DNA from 4 places in the Kocuria salina genome. Region 4 is predicted to be linked to each of the others. Evidence: riboswitches for the same ligand, from Rfam matches in the RefSeq annotation. Region 4 holds a riboswitch; each other region holds the start of a gene.
The links. A riboswitch is a leader RNA that binds a small molecule or an ion and turns the genes downstream of it on or off. The one in region 4 is predicted to bind S-adenosylmethionine.

Region 1: it holds a riboswitch for S-adenosylmethionine, as region 4 does, so the genes downstream of both, E7Z53_RS15350 (bifunctional o-acetylhomoserine/o-acetylserine sulfhydrylase) here and E7Z53_RS05480 (LLM class flavin-dependent oxidoreductase) in region 4, are expected to answer to the same signal.
Region 2: it holds a riboswitch for S-adenosylmethionine, as region 4 does, so the genes downstream of both, E7Z53_RS15540 (MetQ/NlpA family ABC transporter substrate-binding protein) here and E7Z53_RS05480 (LLM class flavin-dependent oxidoreductase) in region 4, are expected to answer to the same signal.
Region 3: it holds a riboswitch for S-adenosylmethionine, as region 4 does, so the genes downstream of both, E7Z53_RS00155 (O-acetylhomoserine aminocarboxypropyltransferase/cysteine synthase family protein) here and E7Z53_RS05480 (LLM class flavin-dependent oxidoreductase) in region 4, are expected to answer to the same signal.

The regions. Positions count from the first base shown of each region.
Region 1 covers NZ_SSSF01000008.1:127,141-132,841, forward strand. Annotated here, with positions in the region: gene E7Z53_RS15335 (S9 family peptidase) at 1-817, opposite strand, end outside; gene E7Z53_RS15340 (CPBP family intramembrane glutamic endopeptidase) at 931-1,710, shown strand; gene E7Z53_RS15345 (VOC family protein) at 1,777-2,415, opposite strand; SAM riboswitch class IV at 2,559-2,674, shown strand; gene E7Z53_RS15350 (bifunctional o-acetylhomoserine/o-acetylserine sulfhydrylase) at 2,751-4,163, shown strand; gene metX (homoserine O-acetyltransferase MetX) at 4,160-5,344, shown strand; gene E7Z53_RS15360 (SGNH/GDSL hydrolase family protein) at 5,379-5,701, opposite strand, start outside.
Region 2 covers NZ_SSSF01000008.1:164,145-169,845, forward strand. Annotated here, with positions in the region: gene E7Z53_RS15520 (DUF485 domain-containing protein) at 1-86, shown strand, start outside; gene E7Z53_RS15525 (solute symporter family protein) at 90-1,721, shown strand; gene E7Z53_RS15530 (GlsB/YeaQ/YmgE family stress response membrane protein) at 1,944-2,216, shown strand; gene dxr (1-deoxy-D-xylulose-5-phosphate reductoisomerase) at 2,343-3,617, shown strand; SAM riboswitch class IV at 3,662-3,778, shown strand; gene E7Z53_RS15540 (MetQ/NlpA family ABC transporter substrate-binding protein) at 3,879-4,772, shown strand; gene E7Z53_RS15545 (methionine ABC transporter ATP-binding protein) at 4,769-5,701, shown strand, end outside.
Region 3 covers NZ_SSSF01000001.1:23,929-29,629, forward strand. Annotated here, with positions in the region: gene E7Z53_RS00140 (sulfurtransferase) at 1-539, opposite strand, end outside; gene E7Z53_RS00145 (tellurite resistance/C4-dicarboxylate transporter family protein) at 627-1,754, shown strand; gene E7Z53_RS00150 (cystathionine gamma-synthase) at 1,826-3,013, opposite strand; gene E7Z53_RS00155 (O-acetylhomoserine aminocarboxypropyltransferase/cysteine synthase family protein) at 3,022-4,350, opposite strand; SAM riboswitch class IV at 4,388-4,509, opposite strand; gene E7Z53_RS19925 (Lrp/AsnC family transcriptional regulator) at 4,623-5,075, opposite strand; gene E7Z53_RS00165 (thiamine pyrophosphate-dependent enzyme) at 5,317-5,701, shown strand, end outside.
Region 4 covers NZ_SSSF01000002.1:292,025-297,725, forward strand. Annotated here, with positions in the region: gene E7Z53_RS05460 (aliphatic sulfonate ABC transporter substrate-binding protein) at 1-864, opposite strand, end outside; gene E7Z53_RS05465 (ABC transporter ATP-binding protein) at 960-1,793, opposite strand; SAM riboswitch class I at 1,799-1,903, opposite strand; gene E7Z53_RS05470 (maleylpyruvate isomerase N-terminal domain-containing protein) at 2,011-2,688, shown strand; gene E7Z53_RS05475 (CoA-binding protein) at 2,774-3,238, shown strand; SAM riboswitch class IV at 3,381-3,495, shown strand; gene E7Z53_RS05480 (LLM class flavin-dependent oxidoreductase) at 3,574-4,992, shown strand; gene E7Z53_RS05485 (baeRF2 domain-containing protein) at 5,086-5,701, opposite strand, start outside.

The DNA of each region.
Region 1 (5,701 bases), on a different contig from region 4:
GGTCCGCGACCGGCTGGATGAGCTGCTCCGAGAACTCGGAGCACATGGCCTCCACCACGATCCAGCGCCGGTCCGCGGACAGGCCCGCCCCGAGCCACAGGCCGGGGTCGGCCTCCTCGTGGACGACGACGTCCTCGGCCACCGGGGTGCCCAGCTCGTGCCGGCGCAGCTGGTGGGGGCGCCAGGACTCGTCCACCACCGTGTAGTACACGGCGCGCGCGTCCGGGGTGAGGAAGGACCCGTAGAACGTCCCGGGGATCTCGTCGGCGAGCAGCGCCCCCGTGGTGAGGTCCCGGACCCGCAGGGTGAAGCGCTCGTCGCCGGTGACGTCCTCGGCCCAGGCCAGCAGCTCCCCGTCCTCGGAGACGTCGAAGCTGCCCAGGGAGTAGAACTCGTGCTTCGCGGCCTCCGCGTTGGCGTCGAGGAGCACCTGCTCCCCGGCCATGGGGGTGCCGGGCTCGACGACAGGCGGGGTCCAGTCCGCCAGCACGTCGCCGGTGGTCACGGCCGGGACCCGGCAGAACACCTGGTGCGCGCCGCCCTCCACGGTGCGGGCGAAGTACCACCAGGCGCCGCGCCGGCTGGGCACGGACAGGTCGGTCTCCTGGGTGCGGTCCTTGATCTCCCCGAAGATCGTCTCCCGCAGACCCGTGAGGTGGACGGTGGCGGACTCCGCGTACTCGTTCTCCGCGGTGAGGTGGGCCAGCACCTCGGGGGAGTCCTTGTCCCGCATCCACTCGTACGGGTCGGAGAACACGTGGCCGTGGAAGGCGCGCTCGACGGGCTGCTGGCGGATCTGCGGGGGAAGGACAGTCATGGTCCCCATCCTAGGGAAGACGCCCCGGCTGGGGAGGGGCGGTCCGGGCGGGCCCGGGGGCGCCCGGCGCGGGCTGCGCAGGGCGGCCGGCGGGCCGGTGCCAGAATGGCCGCATGAGCACCCCCGCCCACCTCGCCCCGCGACCGCCCGCCTTCGGCTCCACCCGCGCCGACCTGTGGCTGCAAGTGCTCCTCGTGCTCGGGGTGTCCCTGGGCGCCTCGGCCCTCTGGGCCGCGCTGTCCCTCGCCGAGCACCTGGCGCGCGGACCGCTGTCCGAGGCGCAGGCCACGATGAACCCGCCGCTGAGCCCGCAGCCCCTCATCGACCTGCTGCGCCAGCTCACCGGGATCGCCCTGGACCTGGTGCCGGTGCTGCTCGCGCTCTACCTGCTAGCCGGCTCCGCCGGAGCGCTGGGCACCGTCCGCCGGCGGATCGGCCTCGACGCCCGGATGCCCCTCCCGGACCTGGGCCTCGGCACCGTGCTCTTCCTGCTCATGGGCCTGGGCACGCTGGCGCTCTACGGCGCCGGCCGGGCCCTGGGCGTCACCGCGGAGGTGACCACGTCCGGGCTCGCCCCGCACTGGTGGACGGTGCCCGTGCTGCTACTCTCGGCCGTGCGCCACGCCCTGGTCGAGGAGGTCGTGGTGGTCGCGTTCCTGACCGACCGGCTGACCCGCATCGGGTGGAGCTGGCCCGTGGTGCTGGTGGTCACGGCCCTGTTCCGCGGCAGCTACCACCTCTACCAGGGGATCGGGCCCTTCCTCGGCAACGTGGTGATGGGCCTCGTCTTCGCGGAGCTCTACCGGCGCACCGGCCGGGTGATGCCCCTCGTCGTCGCGCACTTCCTGCTGGACGCCGTCGGCTTCCTCGGGGCAGCCCGGCTGCTGGGCTGAGACCCGCCCCGCGGGGCGCGGCCCAGCCGCCGGGCACTGCGGGCCCGGTCGCGGACCAGGCCGGCCTCAGATGGTGACGGCGCCGTCCGGGGTGCTGAACGAGACGGAGAGCACCCCGGGGGTGCCGTCCGGATAGCGCCAGTCGACCTCGAGGTCCTCGAGCGCGGTCTCGACGGGGGCGCCCAGCCACTCGGCGACCCGTTCCGGGGCACCGGCGATGGTCATCCCCGCGAGCCCGACGTCCGTGATCCGCGCCTGGGACGGGTGCATCTCCGGGGCGGAGTCGAAGTGGATCATGAACGGCAGCTGCGGATCGGCGATCAGGCCCTTGACGCCGATCTGGTGCCACTCCAGGCACCGGCCGTCCGGGAACACCCGGTGGCCGGGCACGGAGCGGCGCCCCAGGCGCTGCTCGAAGGGGGCGAGGTCCTCGACCTCCACGACCCAGCCCAGCCAGCCGCCGCCGGCGGCGGACCGGGCCCGCACGGCCTGCCCGAAGGGGGCCTTCTCCGCCGCCGGGTGCTGGAGGACCTCGACGACCTCCACGTACTGGTGGTTCGTGAGCGGCAGGATCATGTTGCGGGTGCCGAAACGGGGGTGCACCCCGCCCTTGACCGGTTCGATCCCGAGCTGGTCGGCGATGCGCTCGGTGGTGGTCTCCAGGCCCTCCGGGCGGCAGGCGTAGGACACGTGGTCGACTCTCATGGGCACATCGTGGCACCCTGTGAGTTTCGTCTCCAAATCGGTCCGCGACGCGCCGGGCACCGTGCGGGCGACACCCCCGGGCGGGGCGTCACGCCCGGCCCCGGCTTGACGCCGTGCGGGCCTGATCCGGAGAATGCTGTCCAGGTCATGAGCGCCAGCGTCCAAGCCCCAGCTAGCTGGCCGGCAACCCTCCACCGCGGTGGGGTGCCCTGGGTGAAGACCAGGCTCCTCGCGACCGGCGAGCGAGCAAGCGCGGGTCCCCGGCGCCCGGCCGTTCCCGGCCGCACCGCCTCGGCCGGGACGGGACCCCTGAGATCCACAAGGAGTCCCACGGCATGTCCGATCTCCCCGCCTCCAGCACCGACGCCTCCGCCGCCCGCACCGACGTGGCCGCGGCCGAGCGCCCCACCCCCGAGAACCCCGGGGGCTGGGCCTTCGAGACCCGGCAGATCCACGCGGGGCAGAGCCCCGACCCGGTCACCGGCTCGCGCGCCCTGCCGATCCACCAGACCACGTCCTTCGTCTTCCCCGACGCCCAGGCCGCCGCCGACCGCTTCGCGCTCGCCGAGCTCGGCCCGATCTACACGCGGATCGGCAACCCGACCACGGAGGTCGTGGAGAACCGGATCGCCGCCCTGGAGGGCGGCGTGGGCGCCCTCATGCTCAGCGCGGGGCAGTCGGCGACGACGTTCGCCGTGCTCAACGTCGCCGGCGCGGGAGACCACCTCGTGGCCAGCCCCAGCCTGTACGGCGGGACCTACAACCTCTTCAAGTTCACGCTGCCCAAGCTCGGCATCGAGACCACCTTCGTCTCCGACCCCGACGACCCCGAGGCGTGGCGGCAGGCGGTCCGGCCGAACACGAAGGCCTTCTTCGCCGAGACGATCCCGAACCCGCGCAACGACGTCCTCGACATCGAGACGGTCTCCGGGATCGCCCACGACCACGAGGTCCCGCTCATCGTGGACAACACCGTGGCGACCCCCTACCTCGTCCAGCCCCTGCGCTGGGGCGCGGACGTCGTGGTGCACTCGGCCACCAAGTTCCTCGGCGGGCACGGCACGGCCATCGGCGGCGTGATCGTGGACTCCGGGGCCTTCGACTACGGCCGCTACCCGGACCGCTTCCCCGGCTTCAACCAGCCGGACGAGTCCTACGGCGGCCTCGTCTACGCCGAGGCCCTGGGCGCGGAGGGGCCCTTCGGCGTCAACCTGTCCTACATCCTCAAGGCCAGGGTGCAGCTGCTGCGCGACCTCGGCTCGGCGATCTCCCCGTTCAACGCGTTCCTCATCGAGCAGGGCATCGAGACGCTGTCCCTGCGGATGGAGCGGCACGTGGCCAACGCCGGGACGGTGGCCCGCTGGCTCGAGGCCCGCGAGGACGTGCGCTCGGTGTCCTGGGCCGGGCTGGAGTCCTCCCCGTGGCACGAGCGGGCGCAGAAGTACGCGCCCCGGGGCGCCGGGTCGATCCTGGGCTTCGTCCTCGACGGCGGCCGGGAGGCCGGGGCCGCCTTCGTGGACGCCCTGACCCTGCACTCGAACGTCGCCAACATCGGCGACGTGCGCTCCCTCGTGATCCACCCCGCGTCCACCACGCACAGCCAGCTCCTGCCCGAGGAGCAGCTGGCCGCCGGCGTGGAGCCCGGCTTCGTGCGCCTGTCCGTGGGCCTGGAGCACATCGACGACATCCTGGCGGACCTGGAGCAGGGCTTCGCCGCGGCCGCGGCCGCGCAGGGAGGACAGGAGTGACCGTGACGGTCGTGAGGGGCTCCGGCGCCGGGACCGCCGTCCGCGAGGACGGCGTGCCGCGGGTCGCCGGGATCGGCGAGCTCGAGCTCGAGTCGGGCTTCCGGCTGCCCGACGTCCGGATCGCCTACGAGACGTGGGGGACGCTCGCCCCGGACGCCTCCAACGCGGTGCTCGTCGAGCACGCCCTCACCGGGGACACCCACGTGGCGGCCGGCCGGGCCCGCCCCGGCGCCCCCGAGGCCGAGCGGCGCGCCGCCGAGAGCGGCGGCTGGTGGGAGGGCCTGATCGGCCCCGGCGCCGCCATCGACACGGACCGGTGGTTCGTGGTCTGCACCAACATCGTGGGCGGCTGCTACGGGTCCACGGGCCCGGCGACCCCCGCGCCGCCGAGCGTGGACCCCGAGGGCCGCCCCTGGGGCTCCCGCTTCCCGCTCATCACCGTCCGGGACTCCGTGCACGCCGAGGCGGCGCTGGCCGACGCCCTCGGCATCGACGCCTGGCGCCTGGTCATCGGCGGCTCCATGGGCGGGGCCCGCGCCCTGGAGTGGGCCGTGACCTACCCGGACCGCGTCCGGGCGTGCGCGGTGGTCGCCGCGTGCGCCCAGTCCAGCGCCGAGCAGCTCGCGTGGGGCCAGGCGCAGAACCTCGCGATCCGCCAGGACCCGCACTTCCGCGGCGGGGACTACTACGACGGCCCGCTGCCCGTCACGGGCCTGGGACTGGCCCGGCGGATCGCCCACATCACCTACCGCTCGGCCGACGAGCTGCACCACCGGTTCGGGCGCTCGCCGCAGGCCGAGGAGCAGGTCATCGACACGCACGCCGGCGGGCGGGGGCGCTACCAGGTGGAGAGCTACCTCGACCACCAGGCGTCCAAGCTGGCGGGCCGCTTCGACGCCAACAGCTACCTCGCCGTCAACGAGACGCTCATGTCCCACGACGTCGCCCGGGGCCGCGGCACGCTCGAGGAGGCGCTGTCCGTGACCTCGTGCGAGTGGCTCGTGGCGGCGGTGGACTCCGACCGGCTCTACCTGCCCCGCGAGTCCGACGTCCTGGCCGCCGCGCTGCCCGGGGACGTCCGGCGGCACACCCTGACCTCGCCCTCGGGCCACGACGGCTTCCTCATCGAGGCTCCCCAGCTCGGCAAGCTGCTCGTGGAGACCGTGCTGCCCGAGCGCTGAGCCGGGACGGGGGTCCTCAGCCGTTCCCGCTCGCTCAGCCGTCCGCGGCACCCCGGTCGTCGCCGGGGCCCGCCCCGGGTCCCTCGCCGGGCGCGACGCCGCCCCCGGGCACGGTGGGGGTGCCGAAGTGCGGCCGCTTCGGCCGGACCTGCGCCCCGGAGCTGGTGCGCCGGATCCGGCGGGCCACCCACGGGCGCAGATAGCGGTGGGCCCAGACGAGGTCCTCGCCGCGGGCCTGCCGCCAGGACGAGGGCGGGCGGTCGGGCACCACCTCGGGCACGAGGCCGTGCGCGAGGCCCAGGGTGTCCAGGGCCTCGACCGCGATCCGGTGGTGGCCCAGGGGCGAGAAGTGCAGCC
Region 2 (5,701 bases), on a different contig from region 4:
AGCTGGACCCGAAGGCCACGGCCATCCGGGAGCGTCTCGAGCCCAGCCTCGGCACCACCGGCGGCGTCCACGGACAGGAGAACTGACCGATGCACCAGCTGCACACCGCGCTCGCGCCCATGACGGCCGCCGCCACCGAGACGGTCGGCACGCCCTGGATCAACATCTCCATCTTCGGCGCGTTCGTCGTCGTCACGATGGTGGTCGTGCTCCGGGCGTCGAAGTCCACGTCCACGGCGGCCGACTACTACGCCGGCGGCCGCGGCTTCAGCGGCACCCAGAACGGCCTGGCCATCGCGGGCGACTACCTCTCGGCGGCGTCCTTCCTCGGCATCGTGGGCGCGATCGCTCTCCAGGGCTACGACGGGTTCCTGTACTCCATCGGCTTCCTCGTGGCCTGGCTCGTGGCGCTGCTGCTGATCGCCGAGCTGCTGCGCAACACCGGCAAGTTCACGATGGCGGACGTCCTGTCCTTCCGCCTGCGCCAGCGCCCCGTGCGCGTCGCGGCGTCGATCTCGACCCTCGCGGTGTCCGCGTTCTACCTGCTGGCCCAGATGGCGGGCGCCGGCGCGCTGGTGTCGCTGCTGCTGGGCATCAGCTCGCGCACCGGGCAGTCGCTCGTGATCGTGGTCGTGGGCGTGCTCATGATCGTTTACGTCCTGGTGGGCGGGATGAAGGGCACCACCTACGTGCAGATCATTAAGGCGGTGCTCCTGGTCTCCGGCGTGGCGGTCATGACCGTCTGGATCCTGGCGCTCTACGGCTTCAACTTCTCCTCGCTGCTCGGTGACGCGGTCGCCGTCTCCGGCAACCCGGCCATCCTCGAGCCGGGCCTGCGCTACGGCGCCTCCGAGACCAGCAAGCTGGACTTCATCTCCCTGGGCCTGGCCCTCGTCTTCGGCGCGGCGGGCCTGCCGCACGTGCTGATGCGCTTCTACACGGTGCCCACGGCCAAGGAGGCACGCACCTCGGTGGTCTGGGCGATCGCCCTGATCGGCCTGTTCTACCTCTTCACCCTCATCCTGGGCTTCGGCGCGGCGGCCCTCATCGGCGCCGAGCGGATCCAGGCGGCTCCCGGCGGCGTGAACTCCGCGGCCCCGCTGCTGGCCTTCGAGCTCGGCGGATCCCTGCTGATGGGCATCATCGCGGCGGTGGCGTTCGCCACCATCCTCGCGGTCGTCGCCGGCCTGGCCATCACCGCCTCGGCCTCGTTCGCCCACGACATCTACACCAGCGTGATCAAGAAGGGGAACTCCGATCCCCGCAAGGAGCTGAAGGTCGCGAAGACCACGGTGGTGGTCATCGGCCTCGTCTCCATCGCGGGCGGCATCGGCGCCCAGGGCCAGAACGTCGCGTTCCTCGTGGCGCTCGCCTTCGCGGTCGCGGCCTCCGCGAACCTGCCGACCATCCTGTACTCCCTGTACTGGCGGCGCTTCACCACCCGGGGCGCGGTCTGGTCCATGTACGGCGGTCTGATCATCTCGGTGGGCCTCATCATCTTCTCCCCGGTCATGTCCGGCTCCGAGACGTCGATGATCCCGACGGCCGACTTCGCGTGGTTCCCGCTGCAGAACCCGGGCATCGTCTCGATCCCGGCCTCCTTCCTGCTCGGCTTCATCGGTTCCATGACGGAGCGCCGTCTCGAGGACCCGGTCAAGCAGTCCGAGATGGAGGTGCGCTCCCTCACAGGCATCGGCGCCGAGAAGCCCGTCGCCCACTGACGGCTTTCCCGCTCCCACTTGGGACGATCCACCGGCCCGCCCGAAGCCACGGCTTCCGGCGGGCCGGTCCGCGTCCGGGGGAGGGCGTCGATTGGCTAACGGAAACGGACAGGAGGCTGACCGTCGGCTAGGGTGAAGCGCAGAAGCAACCTCAGGGTATTCCTGGGATACTCGCCGGTTGCGTACAATAAAAGTCCCTCCCGGGACGGATAAGGAGCCATCATGGGAATCATCAGCTGGATCATCCTCGGCCTCATCGCCGGCGCCCTCGCCAAGCTCATCATGCCGGGCAGCCAGGGCGGTGGCATCATCATCACCATCGTCCTCGGCATCGTCGGAGCCCTCGTCGGAGGCTTCCTCGGCTCGCTGATCGGCATCGGGGACCTGGAGTCCGCGTTCGATATCGGCACCATCATCACCGCCGTCGTGGGAGCCCTCATCGTGCTCTTCATCTACGGGGCCGTCACCGGCCGCAAGGGCCGCGCCACGCGCTGACCCACCCCGTCGGTCGCCGAGGCCCCGTCCACCCTTCCCGGTGGACGGGGCCTCGGTCCGTTCCGCCCCCGCCGCGGCCACCCCGGGGCCACGGCACTGGGGGACCCGCTGGGGGATACTGGGGCCATGACGCCCCCCGCCTCCTCGCCCCGCACCCGCCCGACGCCCGAGCTGAGCGCCCTGGCCGCCGCCGGCCCCCGCCGGATCAGCGTCCTCGGCTCGACGGGCTCGATCGGCACCCAGGCGCTCGACGTCGTGCGGGCCGCCCGCGGACTCGAGGGGACGGACCCGTTCGCCGTGGTCGCCCTCGCCGCGGGAGCACGCCACCTCGAACTGCTGGCCGAGCAGGCCGTCGAGACCCGTGCCGCGCTCGTGGCGACCAGCGGCACCGGCCAGGACGCCGCCCGGCTGGCCGCCCTGATCGCGGACCGGGCCGCGTCCGCCGGGGCCGGGGGGTACCGCCCGGACGTCGTGCACGGACCCGACGCCGCGTCCGCGGCCGCCGCCCACCCCGACGCCGACCTCGTGCTCAACGGGATCACCGGCTCCATCGGGCTCGTGCCCACGCTGGCCGCGCTGCGGGCCGGGCACCGGCTCGCCCTGGCGAACAAGGAGTCCCTGATCGCCGGCGGCGCCCTCGTCAAGGCCGCCGCAGCGGCCACCGGGCACCCGGACGCCCTCATCCCCGTGGACTCCGAGCACTCCGCGCTGGCGCAGGCGCTGCGCGGCGGCACCGCCGGGGAGGTGGACCGGCTCGTGCTGACGGCCTCCGGCGGCCCGTTCCGCGGCCGGACCCGGGCGGAGCTCGAGGAGGTCACGCCCCAGGACGCGCTGCGCCACCCGACGTGGGACATGGGCCTGATGGTGACGACCAACTCCGCCACCATGGTGAACAAGGCGCTCGAGGTGCTCGAGGCCCACCTCCTCTTCGACGTGCCCCTCGAGCGCATCGACGTGGTGGTCCACCCCCAGTCGGTCGTGCACTCCATGGTCCAGTTCGTGGACGGCTCCACCCTCGCCCAGGCCTCGCCCCCGGACATGCGCCTGCCCATCGCCCTCGGCCTGGCCTGGCCGCACCGGGTGCCCGGGGCCGCCCTGCCGTGCGACTGGACGCGCGCCGCGGAGTGGACCTTCGAGCCCCTCGACCCGGTCGCGTTCCCCGCCGTCGAGCTCATCAAGGCGGCGGGGGAGCGGGGCGGGACCTTCCCCGCCGTGTTCAACGCGGCCAACGAGGAGGCGGTGCACGCCTTCCACGACGGCCGGATCCGGTTCCCCGCCGTCGTCGACACGGTCGAGGCGGTGCTGGGCGAGCACGACGACGTCGGCCCGCTGGAGCTCGAGGCCGTGCTGGCGGCCGAGCGCTGGGCCCGCGGGCGGGCCCGCGAGGTCCTCGCCCGCTGACCGGGCCGGGCCCGGCCCCGCCGCACGTGCTAGTCTGTAGGGCGGATGACGAGTCCCAGCGTGCAGCCCTGGCTTGCTGGGCGGCAACCCTCTCCCGTAGTGGGGTGCCCCAGGTGAACCATCCGGCACCGGCCGACGACGGCCGGCGGCAAGTACGGTCCGACCGCGCACGCGCCCTCCGGCGCGCCCTCGACCGTGGCCGCCGGACCCGTTGGCCCCGGTGGAGACCTCCGACACCCCGGACCCACGGAAAGGCACCACATGCGATCGCAGCGCCTCCCCTTCCTCGCCCTGGCCACGACCCTCGGCCTCGCCCTCACCGCCTGCGGCGGCTCCGCCGGGGAGTCCTCCGGCGAGGGCGTGCTGGCCGACGACAAGGTCACCATCGGCGTGGTGGGCACCGACCCGACCCACGACGCCCTCCAGCGGGTGGCCGAGGAGCAGGGCATCACCGTCGAGTACGTCGACTTCTCCGACTACAACCAGCCGAACCCCGCCACCGAGTCCGGTGACGTGGAGATGACCTGGTTCCAGCACGTCCCGTTCCTCGCCGACTACAACAACGCGGCCGGCGGCTCCATCACCCCGATCGGCTCGACCTCGATCTACCCGCTGGGCCTGTACTCCAACCAGTACGACTCCGTGGAGCAGTTCCAGGAGGGCGACGAGATCGCGGTGCCCAACGACGCCGTGAACCTCTCCCGGGCCCTGCTCGTGCTCGAGGCCGCAGGTCTCGTGGAGCTGAGCAGCGACACCCTCATCCCCACCGAGCTCGACGTCGACACCGAGGCCTCCACGGTGCGGGTCACGCCGGTCTCCGCGGAGCAGACGGTGCTCTCGCTCGACTCGGTGGCCGGCTCGGTCATCAACAACGACTTCCTCTCGCGGGCCGACATCGACCCGCAGTCCGCGCTCGCCCAGGACGACCCCGAGTCCGAGGGCTCCCGCGCCTACGTCAACCTCTTCACCACCACGGAGGAGCTCGCCGACGACGAGACCCTCCGGCAGGTCGCGGACCTTTACCACGAGCAGGCCGTGCTCGACGCCGAGATGGAGGAGACCAAGGACACCGCCGTGCCGCTGCAGCTGGAGCCGGAGGAGCTCCAGGAGCTGACCGCGCGCTACCAGCAGGAGCTGAAGGACCAGGAGCAGTGAGCGCGGCGGTCCCCGCCGGGCCGCCCGCACCCGGGCGCCCGGACGAGGTGCTCGTCTCCTTCCGCAACGTCTCCAAGACCTTCCGCACCGGCTCGGGGCGGGCGGCGCGCGAGGTGCTCGCGGTCGACGACGTCACCCTCGACGTCCGCCGCGGCGAGATCTTCGGCGTGATCGGCTACTCCGGGGCGGGCAAGTCCACCCTCGTGCGCCTGATCAACGGGCTCGAGCCCGTGTCCTCGGGCTCCCTGACCGTGGAGGGCTTCGAGGTGGCCGGCCGGCGCGAGACCGAGCTGGCGCCCGTGCGGCAGGAGATCGGGATGATCTTCCAGCAGTTCAACCTCTTCACCTCCCGCACCGTCGCCGGCAACGTCGAGTACCCGCTCAAGCGGGCCGGCTGGCCGAAGGAGAAGCGCCGGGCGCGGGTGGCCGAGCTGCTCGAGTTCGTGGGCCTCGCCGCCCGCGCCGGCAACTACCCGGAGCAGCTCTCCGGGGGGCAGAAGCAGCGCGTGGGCATCGCCCGCGCGCTGGCGACCAGCCCGAAGCTGCTCCTGGCCGACGAGTCGACGAGCGCCCTCGACCCGGAGACCACGCAGGAGGTGCTGCAGGTGCTGCAGCGGGTCAACCGGGAGCTCGGGATCACGATCGTGATCATCACCCACGAGATGGACGTGGTCCGCGCGATCGCCGACCGCGTGGCCGTGATGCAGGACGGGAAGGTCGTGGAGCACGGCTCCACCGTGGACATCTTCGCCCGGCCCCGCACCGAGACCGCCCGCCGCTTCGTCTCCTCCGTCCTGCACTCGGTGCCCGACGCCCGTGAGGTCGAGCGGCTGCGCCGCGCCCACCGGGGGCGCCTGGTGATCGTGGACGTCGGCGACGGCGTGGACATCGGCGGGGTGCTCTCGGACGGCGCCGCCCGCGGGGTCCGC
Region 3 (5,701 bases), on a different contig from region 4:
GCGTCCAGGACGGTGGCGTCCGGGTCGGCCAGGGCGCGGGCGACGTCCTCCGCCCCGACGAAGCCGCCCGGACTGGGCACGAGCTCCACGTCGCCGGGCTCGGCCGGCGGCGCGGCGTGCGCCCCCGTGGGCCGGCCCTCCGCGGCCCACGCCGGGAGGCCGCCGTCGAGGACGGCGACCCGGTCGAAGCCCGCGGTCCGGAGCAGCCACCAGACGCGGGCGGACGCGAAGACGCCCTTGGCGTCGTAGGCCACCACCGTGCTCGTGCGCGAGATGCCGAGCGCCCGGGCCGCCGCGCTCAGCTGCTCCGCCGGGGGCGCCGTGTGCGGCAGGTCCGAGGACGGGTCCGAGAAGGCCCCGTCCAGGTCCAGGAGCACCGCCCCGGGGAGGGCCTCGTCGGTCCGGTTGAGCGTGGAGCTCGCGTCCACGAGCACCAGCCGGGGGTCCTGGAGGTGCTCGGCCAGCCAGTGGGTGCTCACCACGGGCCCGGGGAGCTCGAGCGATGCGCTGATGTCGTCGTTCCGGGTGCCGGTGCTCATGCGTCCAAGGCTAGTTCCGCCGGGGCAGTACTGTCCCGGCAGCCGCACGGGGCGGGGCCGCGGGCGGGGCCCCGGTAGCCTGGGCAGGTGGCCGAATCGCTCCGACAACGTGTCCTCGGCGGCGTCCGCGGCCTGGCGCCCGGTTACTTCGCCCTCGTCATGGCCAGCGGCATCCTCTCGGTGGGCCTGCAGATGCAGGGCTTCGCCGCGCTGTCCACGGCCCTGCTCGCGGTGTGCGCGGGCAGCTGGGCGGCGCTGTGCCTGCTCACCGTCTGGCGGTTCGCCGTCTTCCGGCGAGAGTTCGTCGTGGAGTTCCTCGACCCTCGCCGCGCGTTCGGCTTCTTCACCTTCGTGGCCGGCACGAACGTGCTGGCGTCCCGGCTCGCGACGACGGGCTGGCACGGGGCCACGGCCGCGCTCCTAGGACTCGCCGGGGCGGTGTGGCTGGGCCTCGGCTACGTGGTCCCGTGGAGCGCGGTGCTCTCCCGGCGCACCCGCCCCGTGGTCAGCACCGCCAACGGGACCTGGTTCATCTGGGTGGTGGCCAGCCAGTCCGTGGCCGTGGCCGCCGCGGCCCTGGACCCGGTGGTGGGCAGCGACGCCTGGCGGCACGTGCTCTCCGTCGTCGCGGTCGCCTGCTGGTCCGTGGGGCTGTTCCTCTACGCCGCGGCGGGCGTGCTCGTGACGCTGCGCATGATGCTCTATCCGCTGCGGCCGGTCGACCTGACCCCGCCGTACTGGGTGGCGATGGGCGCGTGCGCCATCACCGTGCTGGCGGCCTCCCGGATCGTGGAGATGTCCGACACCCCGATGGTCGCTGTGGTCCGCGGGCTCGTGGCGGGTCTGGGCCTGGTCTTCTGGGCGTTCGCCACCTGGTTGATCCCGGCCCTGGTGGCGGCCGGGTGGTGGCGCCACCGCCTGCACCGGGTGCCGCTGCGCTACGAGTCCTCGCTGTGGAGTGTGGTCTTCCCGCTGGGGATGTACGCCGTGGCCAGCATCTATCTGGGCCGCGCGGACGACCTGCCGATCGTGGGTCTGGTCGGGGCCGTCTGGCTGTGGGTGGCCCTGAGCGCCTGGGCGATGGTGTTCACTGCCATGCTCGTGCACCTGGTCCGCCGGCTGCTCCTCGGCCGGGAGGATCCGGCTCCGGCCTGGCCGGAGCCGGACGCGGCCGTCAGGCCGGACCCAGGGGGCGGACCGGGCGCCGCCCGCTGACCCGGCGGAACCGGCGCCGCCGGCGCCGCCGGCGGCGCCGGCGGCGCAGCCGACCGGGCGGAAAGGACCGGTCAGGCGGTGAGCGCGCGCTCGAGGTCCTCCAACTGGTCCTCGACGTCCTCGATGCCCACCGAGAGCCGCACCAGGTCCACGGGCACGGCCAGCGCAGTGCCCTTCACGGAGGCGTGCGTCATCTCCGAGGGGTAGCAGATCAGGGACTCCACCCCGCCCAGGCTCACCGACAGCGAGTACAGCCGGGTGCCCTCCGCCACCGCCCGGGCCGCGGCCTCCCCGCCGGTCAGCCGGAAGGAGACCATGCCGCCGAACCCGCGCATCTGCGCGGCGGCGAGCGCGTGGCCGGGGTGCCCGGGCAGCCCGGGGTAGAGCACCTGCGCGACCTCGGGGCGCTCCAGGAGCCACTCGGCGATCCGCTGCGCGTTGTCCTGGTGGCGCTCCATCCGCAGGCTCAGGGTCTTGAGCCCGCGGGCGGCCAGGTAGCTGTCCTGGGGGCCCGCCACGGCGCCGGCGGCGAACTGCTGGAAGCCGACCGCCTCGGCGAGCGGGGCCCCGCGCCACTGGGCCGCGCCCACGACCACGGCGCCGCCGAGCACGTCCGAGTGCCCCCCGATGTACTTCGTGGTGGAGTGCACCACGGCGTGCGCGCCGAGCTCGAGGGGGGTCTGCAGGTACGGGGACGCGAAGGTGTTGTCGACGACGAGCAGCGCCCCGGCGTCCCGGGCCAGCTGCGCCCACGCCGCCACGTCGGCGATGCCGAGCAGCGGGTTGGACGGCGTCTCGAGCCACAGCACCTTCGTGGCGCCGGGGCGCACGGCCGCCCGGACGGCGTCGAGGTCCGTGATCTCCACGGGCGTGTGCCCGATGTCCCACGGGGCGAGGACCCGGGTGATCAGCCGGTTGGTGCCGCCGTAGCCGTCGGCGCCGAGCACGATGTGGTCGCCCGGGCGCAGCACGGCGCGCAGCAGGGCGTCCTCTGCCGCGATCCCCGAGGCGAACGCGAACCCCCGCTCGCCGCGCTCCAGGGCCGCGAGCTGCTCCTCGAAGCCGCTGCGGGTGGGGTTGGAGCCGCGGCTGTACTCGTGCCCGGCGCGCAGCACGTTGATCCCGTCCTGGGCGAACGTGGAGGTCTGGTAGATCGGCGGGATGACCGCCCCGGTCAGCGGGTCGGGCTCCTGGCCGGCGTGGACGGCGGTGGTCGTGAAGCCCCGGTGGCGGGTGCGGGTCTCGGTGGGGGACGTCATGGCGGGGCTCACTTCCGGGTGGTCTGGACGGCGGTGACGACGGTGTCGAGGGCCTGGCCGAGGTCGGCCACGAGGTCCTGGGGGGACTCGAGGCCGATCGAGAGCCGGATCGTGGTCTCGGCGATCCCGCCGGCCCGGCGCTGCTCGGGGGTCAGGCGGCAGTGCGTCATGGCCGCCGGGTGGGCCACGAGGCTGCGGGTGTCCCCGATGTTGGCGACCAGCTTGAACAGCCGGAGCGCGTCGATGAACGGGCCCACGGCGCCGTCCGGGGCGGCGAGGTCGAAGGAGAACACGGAGCCGGTCCCGCGCGGGAAGTCCCGGGCCGCGATCCCGGCGCCGGGGTCCCCGGGCACGCCGGGGTGGTGGACGCGGGCGACGGCGGGGTGCCCGGCCAGGAACTCGGCCACCGCCAGCGCCGAGGCCGTGTGGCGGGCCACGCGCAGGTCGAGGGTCTCGGTGCCCTGCAGGATCTGGCTGGCGTTGAACGGGGAGAGCGTGGTGCCGAGGTCGTGCACGTACTTCGCCCGGACCAGGTGCAGGTAGGGGCTGGCGGCGGCGCACTTGTCGACGAGGCTGAGCCCGCCCCAGCGGGCGCGGGCCTGGGTGAACTGCGGCCACTTGTCCGGCCGGGCGGACCAGTCGAAGGTCCCGCCGTCCACGACCGCCCCGGCGAGCGCGTTGCCGTGCCCGCCCAGGAACTTGGTGGCCGAGTGCACCACGATGTCCGCGCCCTTCTCCAGCGGCCGGTACAGGGCCGGGGACGCGAGGGTGTTGTCGACGACGACGGGCACCCCGGCGGTCCGGGCGACGTCGGCGATCCCGGGCAGGTCCGGGAGGGTGGCCAGCGGGTTGCCGATGGACTCGAGCAGGAACGCGCGGGTGTCGGGGCGCACGGCCGCGGCCCACGCCCCCGGGGCGGTGGGGTCCACGAAGGAGACCTCGATGCCGTAGTCCGCGAAGGAGTCGGTGAGCAGGTCCACCGTGCCCCCGTAGAGCTTCTCGGAGGCCACGAGGTGCTTCCCGGCGCCCTGGCCGAGCAGGGCCAGCAGCGCTACGGCCACGGCGGACTGGCCCGAGCCGGTCGCCACGGCGCCCGCGCCGCCCTCGAGGTCGCTGATCCGCTGCTCGAGCACGGCCACCGTGGGGTTGCCGGTGCGCGTGTAGGTGAAGCCTGCCCGGGTCTGGGCGAACATCTGCCGGGCCGCCTCGTAGTCCGGGAACTCGAAGGCCGCGGTCTGGTAGATCGGCACCGTCAGGGTGCGCTGGGTGACCTGGTCGTGGGTGCCGGCGTGGATCTGCCGGGTCGCGAGGTCGTGGTCGGTCACGGGGATGGACATGGCGCTGCTCCTGTGCCTTGCTCTTACCCGCACCGGTCATCCGCGCGGGCCCGGTGGGCACGCCGCGGAAGATGCAGGCCGCTTCCTCATCCGAACCACCCAATGAGCATGGGGTTGGTGCGTGACCAAGTCGGAGCTTGGCGGTCACGTCTCGTGAAGCTGGAACAACACTATGCGCAGAGGTAGTGGGTGTCCCTCCGCGTCGGAAGATGACGACCGTGACGGTTCGTGACGCCGGCCGTGCGCGCCGGGCCCGGCGCGGGGCCGGCGCGTCAGGCCCGGGTGTCGATGTCCTCGAAGATCAGGAACGTCTGGGTGTCCACCACGCCGGGCAGCTGCTGGACGTGCTCGAAGATCACCTGCCGCAGGTGCACGGTGTCCACGGCCCGCACGAGGAGCATGACGTCGAAGTTCCCGCCCACCAGGGCGATGTGGTGCACGGCGGGGATCGCCTGGAGCTGGGCGCACAGCTCCCGCCAGGTGTTCTGCTGGAGCTTGAGCGTCACGTACGCGGAGGCCTGCAGGCCCGCCCGGACCGGGTCGATCACGGTGCTGAAGCGCAGGATCACCCCCTCGTCCCGGAGTCGGTTGATCCGGGCGTAGGCGTGGGCGCGGGAGACGTGCACGGCCGCGGCGATCGCCGTCACGGACTGCCTCGCGTCCCGGGACAGCTCCGCGAGGATCTTCCGGTCGGTCTCGTCCAGCGGCACGGGGGTCGAGGGCACGGCGGGCTCCTTCGGGGCGGGTAGGGCGCGGGGCCCGGAACGTGACGGACGAATGCGTGTGCTCCACGCCACACTAGAACATTTCGTCCACGCGCGGTGCACTGTCCGTCTCAGACTTCTGCATTTTCCCCGCTCTGTGGATACGAACCATGCCCGGTTCCCATACTGGGGAGACAGAGCCGCACCACCTTCCTGCCCTCCCCGGACCGCGGCCGCACCGGGGACCGACCGAGGGGACACCATGAGCCAGACCGTCGAGACCCCCGAGGACCCGATCCTCCGGGCCTCCCAGAGCTTCGGCATCACACCGGAGCAGTACATGCTCCCGGCCCGCGGCGAGATCCGCATGGTCGACCCGAGCGGGCGGCTGCTCGCCCCCGAGGAGCAGGGCACCGGCCCCGGCCACGAGTACCCGCTGCCGGCCCCGGACGTCCTGCTGGGCGCCTACGAGAAGCTGGTGGTCGGGCGGCGGGTCAACGACCAGAACTCCGCGCTGGTCCGCCAGGGCCGGATGGCCGTCTACCCGTCCAGCCACGGCCAGGAGGCCTGCCAGGTGGCGGCCGCCCTGTGCCTCGAGGAGGGCGACTGGCTGTTCCCCACCTACCGGGACACCGTGGCGGTCATGA
Region 4 (5,701 bases):
GTCGATGTCCAGGTTGGTGCGCTCGAGCACCTTCTCGGCCACGGACAGCTCGATCCCGGCCGCCTCGGCGAGCAGCTGCGCGGTCTCCTCCGTGTTCTCCTGCGCCCACTGCCGGGCGTAGGCGTAGACGTCCACCACGGTCTGGGCGGCCTCGGGCTGCTCCTCGAGGAAGCTCTCGTGGGCGTTGAGGAAGCCGTAGGTGTTGAAGTCGACGTTGCGGTAGAACAGCTCCGCGCCGTTCTCCTCCGCGGCGGCCATGATCGGGTCGAGCCCGGACCAGGCGTCCACCTGGCCGTTCTCCAGGGCGGCGCGGCCGTCGGCGTGCTGCAGGTTCTGGATCGTGACGTCCCCGGCGTCCACACCGGCCTCGTCGAGGGCCTGGAGCAGGAAGAAGTACGGGTCGGTGCCCTTGGTCGCGGCCACGGTGCGGCCCTCGAGGTCCGCGACCTCCTGCACCTCGCTGCCGGCGGTGGTGACCAGGGCGGACCACTCCGGCTGCGAGTAGAGGTCGATCACCCGGATCGGGGTGCCGTTGCTGCGGGCCAGCAGCGCCGCGGAGCCCGCGGTGGAGCCGATGTCCACCGCCTCCGCACGCAGCGCCTCGTTGGCCTTGTTCGACCCGGCGGACTGCACCCACTCCACCTCGATGCCCTCCTCGGCGAACGCGGTCTCGAGCCAGCCCTTCTCCTTGATCACCACGGAGAGCGGGTTGTAGGTGGCCCAGTCAACGCGGACGGTGCCGTCCCCGGCGGCCTCCGCGGGCGGCTCACCGGAGCCCTCACCGGCCATGCACCCGGTCAGGCCGAGGGCCAGGACGGCGGCGAGTGCGGGGACGGTGCGGACGGAGCGCTGGGGCAGGGGCATGGCGGAGCCTTTCGTGGTGGACGGACGGTGCCGGGCGGCGCGGGCGGGTGCCGCCGCTGGTCCGGGGAGGGGAGTCGGGGTGGGGGTGGGCCGCGTCAGCGGGTCGCGGGGTGGTGGGTGTCGACGCCGAGGTGGCCGAGGAGCTGCACGCGCAGCTCGGCGAGGACCTCGGAGGCCCGGTCCCGGGGGCGCTCGCCGGGGACGGCGAGGATCGTGCTGATCGAGGCCGGGGCGGTGGGCCCGGTCCGGCCCAGGACCACGATCCGGTCCGCGAGCTGCAGCGCCTCGTCGACGTCGTGGGTGACGAGCAGGACGGTGGTGGGCTGGGCCGCGTGGATCGTGAGCAGCAGGTCCTGCATCTTCAGGCGGGTCAGGGCGTCGAGCGCGCCGAAGGGCTCGTCGAGCAGCAGGACCCCGGGATTGCGGGCCAGGGCCCGGGCCAGGGACGCGCGCTGGGCCATGCCGCCGGAGACCGCGCGGGGACGGTGGCCGGCGTGCGCGGTGAGCCCCACCAGGCGCAGCAGGTCGTCGATCACGGCGTCCCCCTCGTCCCGGGGGAGTCCGCGGGGCAGGCCCAGGCGGACGTTCTCGCGCACCGAGCGCCACGGCAGCAGGCGGGGCTCCTGGAAGGCGACCGCGCAGCGCGGGTCGATGCCGGACACGGGGGTGCCGTCGATGAGCACCCGTCCGGCCGAGGCGGTGTCGAGCCCCGCCGCGGCCCGCAGCAGCGTGGACTTGCCGCACCCCGAGGGCCCCAGGACCGCCAGGACCTCGCCGGGCCGGGCCGTGACGTCGACGTCCTGCAGGACGTGGTGGGTCTCGCGGCCGGACGGGAAGGCTTTGCCGACGTGCTCGAAGGCCACGGAGAAGGCGCGCTTCGCGGTGCCCGGTGCGGTGGCCGGCGCAGAGCCCAGCAGGGAAGTGCTCATGATCAACTCCATCGGTCCTGGCATTAGCACCTCGCACGGAGGATCAGACGGATCCGTGCCGGTTGCTGCGACGTCGACGAGCCAGGTCTCTCAGCCGCTCCGGATGGTTACACCACCAATTGAACGTCCTCGGCGTGTTCCCTGGCAAATCCGTCGCATCCGTGGTGATCGCGACACATCGCTGGCACGGGAGCCCTCCGTGCCCCACCATGGACCCATGACGAGCCGCAGAAGCCCGGCCCGGGCGGACCTGGTACGCGACGCCTGCGCGGCGTTCGGCGCGGTCCTCGACGGGCTCGGCGACGACGACTCCTGGGCCGCCACTGGCTGCCCGGGGTGGTCGGTCCGGGACCTCACCCACCACTGCGCGATGGACGCCCTGCGGGGGCTGGTCGCGCTGCACACGCCCACCACCGCCCGCCCCGACCGGGACGCCGCGACCTACTGGACCGACTGGGGCGGCGATCCCGCGGGGGCCGCCGAGGCCCGGCGCCACACCCGCGTGGCCGCGTCCATGGTCCTGGACTGGGAGCCGGTGCGCGCCCTCCACCGCGAGACCACCCGGGCGCTCGTGCACGCCGCGCAGCACTGCGGCGACGGCGCGGTCCGCACCCAGGGGCACGTGCTGCGCGTCGAGGACCTGCTGAGCACCCTCGCGGTGGAGGCCACGGTCCACCACCTGGACCTGATCCAGCACCTGGACGGCTCCCCGGGTCCCGCCGTGGACGGGCTCGCCGAGGTCCGCCGGGTCCTCACCGACCTGTGGGAGCGGGAACCGCTCGAGCACTGGAGCGACGAGCACTTCGCCCGCGTGGGAACCGGCCGGGCGGAGCTGACCGCCCAGGAGCGTGCGGAGCTGGGCGCGCACGCGGACCTCCTGCCGCTCTTCTCCTGACCCTCCCCCCTCCGCGAGGTCGCCGACACGTGCAATCCCGCGGAGGAAGAAGGAGGGGGAACGGGTTCCGTGCCAGGCTGGGGGCATGAGCCGCAACGACCCCGCCGTCATCGACCGCCTCATGACACGGCCCGGCCGGTGGGCCGTGGTGGGGCTGACCGGCAACACGGCCCGTCCGGCGCACTCGGTGGCGAAGCGGATCCGGGACGACCTCGGCATGACGATCGTCCCGGTCAACCCGAAGGGCGAGCCAGTGCACGGCGAGCCCGGCCACCGCACGCTCGCCGAGGTCCCGGGGCCGATCGACGTGGTGGACTGCTTCGTGAACTCCCGCCGCGTCGGCGCGGTGGTGGACCAGGCCATCGCCGTGGGCGCCGCCGCGGTGTGGCTGCAGCTGGGCGTCGTCGACGAGGACGCCGCCGCCCGGGCGGAGCGGGCCGGCCTCGACGTGGTCATGGACACCTGCCCCCTGATCGAGCTCCGGTCCCTGCTCCGGCGGGGCTGGACCCTGGACCCGGGCCGGACCCCGCCGCTCGCCCCGCCCGGCTGAAAGACCCGGCTGAGCGACCCGGCGGAGCCGCCCGAACCGGGTGGGCGCAGGCCCGATGCGGGCCGGGACCGTCCCCGTGCGGCGGGACCGCACAGGGGTTGCACCCGGTCAGGGGCCACCCGCTAAGCTGTCCCCCGACGACGATGACGAGTCCCGACACGAAGCTCTGGCTGGTCGGGCGGCAACCCTCTCCCGTAGCGGGGTGCCCCAGATGAACATCGGGCCGCGGTGCACGTGCTCCGCGGCAAGTACGGCGCCCACCAGTGCGTCGGACCCGCGGGCAGGTCTCCACGACGCACGGGCGCGGGTCGGTATCGACCCGGGAGGAACACCCCATGAGCAAGCGCATCGCCCTGAACGCCTTCGACATGACCTGCGTGGGCCACCAGGCCCCCGGTCTGTGGAAGCACCCCCGCTCCCGGGCGGACGAGTACAACACGATCGAGTACTGGACGGACGTCGCCCAGGTCCTGGAGAAGGGGCTCTTCGACGCGCTGTTCCTCGCGGACGTCGTCGGGTACTACGACGTCTACCAGAACTCCGCGGCCCCGGTGATCCGGGACGCCACCCAGATCCCGGTCAACGACCCCTTCATGCAGATCTCCGCGATGGCGGCCGTGACGAAGCACCTCGGCTTCGGCGTGACGAGCGCGATCACCTACGAGCAGCCGTACCCGCTCGCCCGGAAGTTCGCGACCCTCGACCACCTCACGAAGGGCCGGATGGGCTTCAACGTGGTGACGTCCTACCTGAAGTCGGCCGCCGAGAACCACGGGCTGACGGAGCAGATCTCCCACGACGAGCGCTACGAGATCGCCGAGGAGTTCATGGAGGTCTGCTACAAGCTCTGGGAGGGCTCCTGGGAGGACGGCGCGGTCCGGCGCGACCGGGTCAACGGGGTCTTCGCCGACCCGGCGCTCGTCCACCCGATCCAGCACCACGGCAGGTACTTCGACGTCCCCGGCATCGGGCTGACCGAGCCGTCCCCGCAGCGCACGCCGCTGATCTTCCAGGCCGGGGCCTCCTCCCGCGGGCGGGCGTTCGCCGGCCGCCACGCGGAGGCGGTGTTCGTGGGCGGCATCCGCCCGGACCTGACCCGGGTGGTGACCGACAAGCTGCGCGACGAGGCGGAGGCCGGCGGGCGGAACCGGGACGACCTCAAGATCTTCGCCATGCTGCACGTGATCGTCGACGAGACCGACGCGAAGGCCGAGCAGAAGCGCCGCGACTACGAGCGGTACGCGGACACCGACGGCGCGCTGGGCCTCGTGGGCGGCTGGTCCGGGCTGGACCTGGGCCGCTACGACGAGAACGACGTCCTGGAGTACATCAAGACCGACTCGATCCAGTCCTTCCTGACCCCCTTCACCACGGCCGACCCGCACAAGAAGTGGACGATCAAGGAGGTCGCCAAGCACATCTCGATGGGCGGCATGGGCGTGCCGATCGTCGGGTCCCCGCAGACCGTGGCCGACGAGCTCGAGCGGTGGATCGACGAGGGCGGGCTGGACGGCATCAACCTCGCCTACCACGTGTCCCCGGGCTCGTTCGAGGACTTCGTGGAGTGGGTCGTGCCGGAGCTGCAGAAGCGCGGTCGCTACCGCACCGGCTACGAGGGCACCACGCTGCGCGAGAACCTCTACGGCAAGGGGCAGACCAAGGTGCTCGGCACCCACCCCGCCGCCGCGTTCCGGGGCGCCTACGCGGGCAGGCCCTCCGCCGCGGACACCCCCGCCCGCCAGCTGGCCCTCTGACCCCCGTCCCCTGACCCCGCGGCTCCGCCGAGAGCACGGGGCAGGGCACGGACGAGGGGCCCCCGCGTGCGGGGGCCCCTCGTCCGTGCCGGGTCAGGACGCCGGTGCGGCGCTCCAGCGCAGCAGGGCCGCGACGTCCGTGCCGTGGGGCAGCGCCCCCGGCGGCACGAAGACGGGGCGGCCGTCGGTCAGCACCGCGGCGCGCACCAGCGCGGCGTCGGCGGAGACCCGGCCCAGCACGCCGGCGCCCACGGCCTCCGACTCCTCCAGGGCGATCCACGGCTCGGCGTCCAGGGCGATGAGCTGCTGCTCCGTGTCCAGGTGGGTGTCGTCGATCAGCAGCGTCTCCGCCTGGGCCTGCTGCAGGGCGGAGACCACGGGCGCCATCCCCGAGACGGCGGTGGGGTCCGCGCGTCCCTGCTGCTCGGCGAGCCGCTCGAGCAGCGACTGCTGGCGGTGCGCCACGACCTCCGCCACGCGCTCCTCGACCTGGTGGTCGAAGTCGGCGGACTTGCTGCCCTCCGCCCGGGTGTTGGCGTCCACGACGCTCAGCATCCCCCGGCTCGCCTTGGACAGCTGCTCCTCGACCAGGCCCCGGGCCCGCAGGTCCCCGGCCAGGACGACGAGCTGGGCCCCGCTCTCGGCCACGACCTTGTCGATCTGCTCGGCCACCTGCTCGGTGTTGCGCCGCCACACGTCCTCCGTGTGC